Regions from separate parts of the Bradyrhizobium sp. WYCCWR 13022 genome, predicted to be linked through region 2. Evidence: riboswitches for the same ligand, from Rfam matches in the RefSeq annotation. Region 2 holds a riboswitch; the other holds the start of a gene.
The links. A riboswitch is a leader RNA that binds a small molecule or an ion and turns the genes downstream of it on or off. The one in region 2 is predicted to bind glycine.
Positions count from the first base shown of each region.

Region 1: linked by a shared signal. The riboswitch ahead of QY049_RS00130 (D-amino acid dehydrogenase) and the one ahead of gcvT (glycine cleavage system aminomethyltransferase GcvT) in region 2 are both predicted to bind glycine.

Region 1 is NZ_JAUIZJ010000001.1:22,259-26,077, forward strand. It holds gene QY049_RS00120 (ABC transporter substrate-binding protein) at 1-125, opposite strand, end outside; gene QY049_RS00125 (M20/M25/M40 family metallo-hydrolase) at 393-1,523, shown strand; glycine riboswitch at 1,687-1,790, shown strand; glycine riboswitch at 1,794-1,906, shown strand; gene QY049_RS00130 (D-amino acid dehydrogenase) at 1,975-3,276, shown strand; gene QY049_RS00135 (ABC transporter permease) at 3,457-3,819, shown strand, end outside.
Region 2 is NZ_JAUIZJ010000001.1:152,078-155,896, forward strand. It holds gene alaS (alanine--tRNA ligase) at 1-2,480, opposite strand, end outside; glycine riboswitch at 2,715-2,803, shown strand; gene gcvT (glycine cleavage system aminomethyltransferase GcvT) at 2,967-3,819, shown strand, end outside.

The DNA.
Region 1 (3,819 bases), 130 kb from region 2:
ATCACAGCCGTGATGGTCTTGCCGCTGGCGGCCGACGCGTTCGGCGGCAACACGGACGCAAACGCAAGCGCCGTCGGCGCGACACCCGCAATCTTGAGAAGCTTGCGGCGCGAAATCTTGGACATATAAGTTTCTCCTGACGTGAAACTGTTCAAAGGCAGGTTCTTGGTTGAGCATCAGGTTCGTTTCTTGGGCGAACTAACCTCATGCAATGCCTTTATCTTTCGAGACTTGCAGACAGTCTTGAGCGCGTCAATCCGGTTTCGGTGCAGCCCATGGCATCGCATCCACGGGCTCCACAAAGATCGGTTTGGCTCTACAACATTCTCCGCTTGTCCCGTCCCGCGCCAATGCAATGCGCGTTCCACCTTCCAAGCTCGAGAGACATTGAGATGAATCCAGCCAATCTTCCCTTCGATTCCGAGGCGATGCTCGAGGGCTTGCGCACCTGGGTGGAATGCGAAAGCCCGACCTGGGACGCCGGTGCCGTCAACCGCATGCTCGATATTGCGGCGCGCGATATGGCCATCATGGGTGCGACGATCGAACGCATCGCCGGCCGTCAGGGCTTTGGCGGCGTCATCCGCGCGCGTTTCCCGCATCCCAAGCAGGGCGAACCGGGCATCCTGATCGCCGGGCACATGGATACCGTCCACCCGACCGGCACTATCGAGAAGCTGAAATGGCGCCGTGAGGGCAACAAATGCTACGGCCCCGGCGTCTACGACATGAAGGGCGGCAACTATCTCTCGCTGGAAGCGATCCGGCAGCTTGCGCGCGCCTCCTTCACCACGCCGCTGCCGATTACCATCCTGTTCACGCCCGACGAGGAAGTCGGCACGCCCTCGACACGCGACATCATCGAAGCAGAAGCTGCCCGCAACAAATATGTGCTGGTGCCCGAGCCCGGCCGTGCCGACAACGGCGTCACCACCGGACGTTACGCCATCGCGCGCTTCAATCTTGAAGCGACGGGACGACCGAGTCACGCCGGCGCGACGTTGTCGGCGGGACGCTCGGCGATCCGCGAGATGGCGCGGCAAATTCTCGCGATCGACGCGATGACGACGGAGGATTGCACCTTCTCGGTCGGCGTCGTGCATGGCGGGCAGTGGGTCAACTGTGTCGCGACGACCGCGACCGGCGAAGCGCTCTCGATGGCCAAGCGCCAGGCCGATCTCGACCGCGGCGTCGAACGCATGCTGGCACTCTCGGGCACCACCAACGACGTCATCTTCAAGGTGACGCGCGGCGTGACGCGGCCGGTTTGGGAGCCGGATGCCGGCACCATGGCGCTGTATGAAAAGGCACGCGGCATCGCCAAATCTCTCGGCGCGGAATTACCGCATGCAAGCTCGGGCGGCGGCTCCGACGGCAACTTCACCGGCGCGATGGGCATCCCGACGCTCGACGGCCTCGGCGTGCGCGGCGGCAATGGCCACACGCTCGAGGAATTCATCGAGGTCGACAGCCTGGTCGAGCGCGGTCGCCTGATGGCGGGGCTGCTGGCGACGCTTGAGTAGCAAGTCGGTCATGCCGGGATGGTCCGTCTCGAGATTCCGGGTTGCGCCGCGCGCCCCCGGAATGACTCGATCCATCAACCTCGCACTGCACAATGCGTTTGCAGTCGCGGATGAAATTTAGCCTTGTCTAAAAATGAGGCGCATCGTACTGCTCGATGGTCCACGCGACGATGCGGGAGAGATCGCAACGAAGGCATCAGCTTTCGTTGCGGCGCCGACGGAGCAACCGCCCCGGAAACTCTCAGGCAAAAGGACTGTATCGTCAGGACGATCTGGAGAGAGGCGGCACGATTTGACTATCGTGGCGTCCACCGAAGGGGATAGTCCGAGGTCGACCTTCCGAGGTCCGCATCGGATCAAGCTCTCAGGTAACCGTGACAGATGGGGCGCCGCCAACGGCTTTCGGGCCGGCGGTCAGCCATCTCTAACTCACGGGAGCCCCTAACTCATCATGACTCATATCGCCATCATCGGCGCCGGCATCACCGGCGTAACGACCGCCTATGCCCTGCTCGAACGCGGCTTTGAGGTGACGGTGCTCGACAAGCACCGTTATGCCGCGATGGAGACCTCGTTCGCGAACGGCGGACAGCTCTCTGCCAGCAATGCCGAAGTGTGGAACAGCACCGCGACGATCCTCAAGGGCCTGCGCTGGATGTTCCGGCGCGATGCGCCGCTGCTGATGAACCCGCGGCCGAACTGGCACAAATATTCGTGGATGAGCGAGTTCGTCGCCGCAATCGGCAACTACCGTGCGAACACGATTCTGACCACGCGGCTCGCCATCGAAGCCCGCAAGCACCTGTTCGAGATCGCGACGCGCGAAGGCATCGACTTCGATCTCGAGCGCCGCGGCATCCTCCACATCTATCACGACAAGAAGGACTTTGAATCCGGCCTGCAAGTCAACGCGCTGCTGCAGGAGGGCGGCCTCGATCGCCGCCCTGTGACAACGGAAGAAATTCGCACGATCGAGCCGACCCTGCGCAAGGAGTATTACGGCGGTTTCTACACGCCGTCGGACGCGACCGGCGATATCCACAAATTCACGCGCGGCCTTGCGGAGGCTTGCAAGCGTCGCGGCGCGACCTTCATCCACGAAGCCAACATCGATTCCATCGCGCAAGCCGGCGGCGGCTTTGTCATCGGTTGGGCTGATCTCTCGGCAAGCGACGCTGCCGCTTCTGCGCGCGGCATGCTGAAGGCGGACGGCGTCGTGGTCTGTGCCGGCGTTGCCAGCCGTCACTTTGCGGCGATGCTCGACGAGCGCGTCAACGTCTATCCGGTGAAGGGCTATTCGATCACGGTGCAGCTCGACTCCGCCGAAAGCCGCGACGCGACGCCGACGGTCAGCCTGCTCGACGAAGCCGCCAAGATCGTCACCAGCCGGCTCGGCGCCGATCGCTTTCGTGTCGCCGGCACCGCCGAGTTCAACGACTTCAACCGCGACATCCGCGCCGATCGCGTGCAGCCGCTGATCGACTGGGTGCGCAGCAATTTCCCCGATGTCGAGACCTCGCGCGTCGTGCCCTGGGCTGGCTTGCGACCGATGATGCCGAACATGATGCCAGTGGTGCGTGCAGGCCGGATGCCGGGCGTGTTCTTCAACACCGGCCACGGCCATCTCGGCTGGACCCTGTCGGCCGCAACCGCGCAGATGATTGCGGGAACCATCGACGGCTGGCGCGGGCTCAACGCACCGCGATCGGCCCCCTCACTTGCGGTTGAGCAAGAGCTGCGTCGTGCATCCTGAGTGGTCGCAAATCACTGCGGGGCGGCCCTTGCGACCGCCCTGCCCTTGGCACACAATTTGCCCCGAGAGAACGGCTCTCCGGCCGTCTCTTCCAGCCCGAGTGACAGGCGCGCATGATAGACACGACCGAATCCACGGGCGCCTCTCGGCCCCCTCAATTCCGCAGCCGGAGATAGGTGCATGCTAGGTTATCTCATTCGCCGCGTTCTGGCCGCGGTGCCCGTGATGGGCGTCGTCGCGCTGTTCGTGTTCCTGCTGCTGCGGCTGACACCTGGCGATCCCGCCGCGATCCTCGCCGGCGACAACGCGACGCCGGAGCGTCTGGAGCGCATCCGCACCTCGCTCGGCCTCAACGAGCCGTTGATCGTGCAGTTCATCACCTGGGTGAACAAGCTGCTGCACGGCGACCTCGGGACCTCGCTGATCTCCAATCTCCCGGTCATGAAGATGATCGGCCAGCGCGTCGAGCCGTCGATCTCGATCGCGCTGTCGACCATCATCCTCGCCGTCATCGTCGCCGTGCCGCTCGGCGTCATCGCGGCC
Region 2 (3,819 bases):
CCGTCCTCGGTGACGCCGACGATCGCGACCACGCCGGAGCCGATCTGCTTCTTGGCCTCGTCGGCGAGGCTCTTGAGATCCTTCATCTCGATGCCCTGGACCGCGCGCGCCATCAGCTTGACGCCGCCGACCTCGCGCACGCCGGAGGCTGCGCTGTTCCCGGCGGACGCACCGCCGCCCATCGCGAGCTTCTTGCGGGCGTCGGAGAGCTCGCGCTCGAGCTTCTTGCGCTCCTCCATCAGCGCCGTGATGCGCGCCGGGACGTCGTCCAGCGAGGTGCGAAGCTCGCTCGCCGCGGTTTTCGCCAGCGCCATGGTGTCGTTGGCGTGCTTGCGCGCGTAATTTCCAGTGAGCGCCTCGATGCGGCGGACGCCGGAGGCGACCGCGCTCTCGCCGGTCAGCGTGATCAGGCCGATATCGCCGGTGCGCCGCACATGGGTGCCGCCGCAGAGTTCGACCGACCAGCCGAGCGCGTTGGCGCCGCGCTCGCGCGCGGTCTTGCCCATCGAGACGACGCGAACCTCGTCGCCATACTTCTCACCGAAAAGCGCACGCGCGCCCGCCTCGCGGGCCTCGTCAACGCCCATGACGCGGGTCGTGACCTCGTCGTTCTCCAGCACCACGTCGTTGGCGATGTCCTCGACGCGGGCGAGTTCCTCCGCCGTGATCGGCTTCGGATGCACGAAGTCGAAGCGCAGCCGGTCCGGCGCCACCATCGAGCCGCGCTGGGCGATGTGGTCGCCGAGCACCTGGCGCAGCGCCTCGTGGATGAGATGCGTCGCCGAGTGATGCGCGCGGATCGACGAGCGCCTGGAATGATCGACCTCGAGCTGCAGCGCGGTTCCGACCTTCAGCTCGCCGCTCTCGACGGTGCCGACATGCACGAAGAAATCGCCGAGCTTCTTCTGCGTGTCGGTGACGCGGAACCTGATGCCGCCCTCGCCCGTCAACACGCCGGTGTCACCGACCTGGCCGCCTGATTCCGCATAGAACGGCGTCTGGTTCAGCAGAAGCGCGCCGGTGTCGCCGGCCTTGAGGCCGGCCACTTCCGCACCATCCTTCACCAGCGCCGAGACCACGCCTTCGGCGCTCTCGGTCTCGTAGCCCAGAAATTCGGTGGCCCCGAGCTTCTCGCGCAGCGGGAACCAGATCGCCTCGGAAGCCGCCTCGCCCGAGCCCTTCCAGGACTCGCGCGCCTTGGCCTTCTGCCGCTCCATCGCGTCGGTGAACGCAGCCTGGTCGACACCGATGCCGCGCGACTTCAGCGCGTCCTGCGTCAGGTCCAGCGGAAAACCATACGTGTCGTACAGCGTGAAGGCGACGTCGCCGTCGAACATGTCGCCCTTCTTCAAGGAAGCGCTCTTCTCATCCAGGATCGCCAAGCCGCGCGACAGAGTCTTGCGGAAGCGGGTCTCTTCCAGCCGCAGCGTTTCCTCGATCAAATTCTCCGCGCGCATCAAGTCGGGATAGGCCTGGCCCATCTCGCGGACCAGCGCCCAGACCAGCCGGTGCATCAGCGGCTCCTTGGCGCCCAGCAGCTGCGCATGGCGCATCGCGCGGCGCATGATCCGGCGCAGCACATAGCCGCGGCCCTCGTTCGAGGGCAGCACGCCGTCCGCAACGAGGAAGGCGGAGGAGCGCAGATGATCGGCGATGACGCGGAAAGAGGCCACAGTCTGCTCGTTCGGCCCGCTGCCGAGCGCGGACGACGTCGCGTCGATCAGATGACGGAACAGGTCGGTCTCGAACACGCTGTCGACGCCCTGCATGATGCAGGCCATGCGCTCGAGGCCCATGCCGGTGTCGATCGAGGGACGCGGCAGGTCGACGCGTTCCTCCTTCGTCACCTGCTCATATTGCATGAACACGAGATTCCAGAATTCGAGGAAGCGGTCGCCGTCCTCTTCCGGCGAGCCGGGAGGGCCGCCCCAGATATGGTCGCCGCGGTCGATGAAGATCTCCGAGCACGGGCCGCACGGGCCGGTGTCACCCATCGCCCAGAAATTGTCCGACGTCGGGATGCGGATGATGCGGTCGTCGGTGAAGCCGGCGATCTTCTTCCAGAGCCCGTGCGCCTCGTCGTCGGTATGGTAGACGGTGACGAGCAGCTTGTCCTTCTTCAGCCCGAAATCCTTGGTGATGAGCTTCCAGGCCAGCTCGATCGCGCGCTCCTTGAAATAGTCGCCGAACGAGAAGTTGCCGAGCATCTCGAAGAAGGTGAGATGGCGCGCGGTGTAGCCGACATTGTCGAGGTCGTTGTGCTTGCCGCCGGCACGCACGCATTTCTGCGACGTGGTGGCGCGCTGGTAGGGCCGCTTCTCGACGCCGGTGAAGACGTTCTTGAACTGCACCATGCCGGCATTGGTGAACATCAACGTCGGATCGTTGCGCGGCACCAATGGCGAGGACGACACGATCTCGTGGCCGTTCTCGGCAAAGAAGTTCAAAAAGGTCGACCTGATCTCGTTGACGCCGCTCATGTTCATCCAATCGGGTGTGCTTGGACCCGCTCATCCGCCATCCAAACCGGTGATTTGGGCTGATATCTGCGGGCCAAAGCGCTTTTAGACAAGGCCAGCTTCGCTGTCCAGAAACTGTGCAAGCAGATCAGAGGGTTGCCGCATCAGCGTAATCCCGTCGCAATCCCTTTGGAAAGCCGCAATCCGCGCGTTGACAGGCTTGGCCGGGCTGTGGTCTGTACCCATCTGTATCGTACGGCCACGACGGGAGAGACCGGCTTCATTGCCGGCGCCGAAGGAGCAACCGCCCCGGAAACTCTCAGGCAAAAGGACCGCGTGGCTTTGACGACATCTGGAAAGAGGCGCCGACGGGCAAAGACCTTTTGAGAAGGGTTGGCCCGGACCAGCGTCCGCCGACGGGATAATACTCTCAGGCACAGCGACAGATGGGGCTTCGACTGGTTGCCTCCGGGGAATCGTCCCTGGGGAACCGCCGAGGGCCCCGTGATGCTTGCGCGCGACGACGAAGACTCCCTGAAACGTACCCCCCTTCACGACCTTCATTTGTCGCTCGGCGGCAAGATGGTGCCGTTCGCCGGCTATGACATGCCCGTGCAGTACCCCGCCGGGGTCCTCAAAGAGCACCTCCAAACCCGCAGCTCGGCCGGCCTGTTCGACGTCTCCCATATGGGCCAGATCGCGCTCCGGCCGAAATCCGGCAAGGTCGAGGACGCCGCCCGCGCACTGGAGCGACTGGTCCCGCAGGACATCGTGGCGATCGCGCCGGGACGGCAGCGCTACGCCCAGTTCACCAACGCCGATGGCGGCATTCTCGACGATCTCATGGTCGCCAATTTCGGCGATCATCTGTTCCTGGTGGTCAACGCCGCCTGCAAGGCCGCGGACGAGGCGCATCTGCGCGCCAATCTCTCCGATGCCTGCATCATCGATTCGCTCGCGGACCGCGCGCTGATCGCGTTGCAGGGCCCGAAGGCGGAAGCCGCGCTGGCGAAATTGTGTGCAGAGGCACCGTCCATGAAGTTCATGGATGCCGGCCCGCGCAATGTTGCCGGCCTCGCCTGTTTCGTCTCGCGCTCGGGCTACACCGGCGAGGATGGATTCGAGATTTCGGTGCCAGCCAGCGACGCCGAGCGTCTCGCCAAGACGCTGCTGGAAAACCCCGATGTGATGCCGATCGGCCTTGGGGCCCGTGACAGCCTGCGACTGGAAGCCGGGCTCTGCCTCTACGGCCACGACATCGACGCTGAGACCACGCCGGTCGAGGCTGCGCTGGAATGGTCGGTGCAGAAGAGCCGCCGCACCGGTGGCGCCCGCGCCGGCGGCTTTCCCGGCGCCGAAA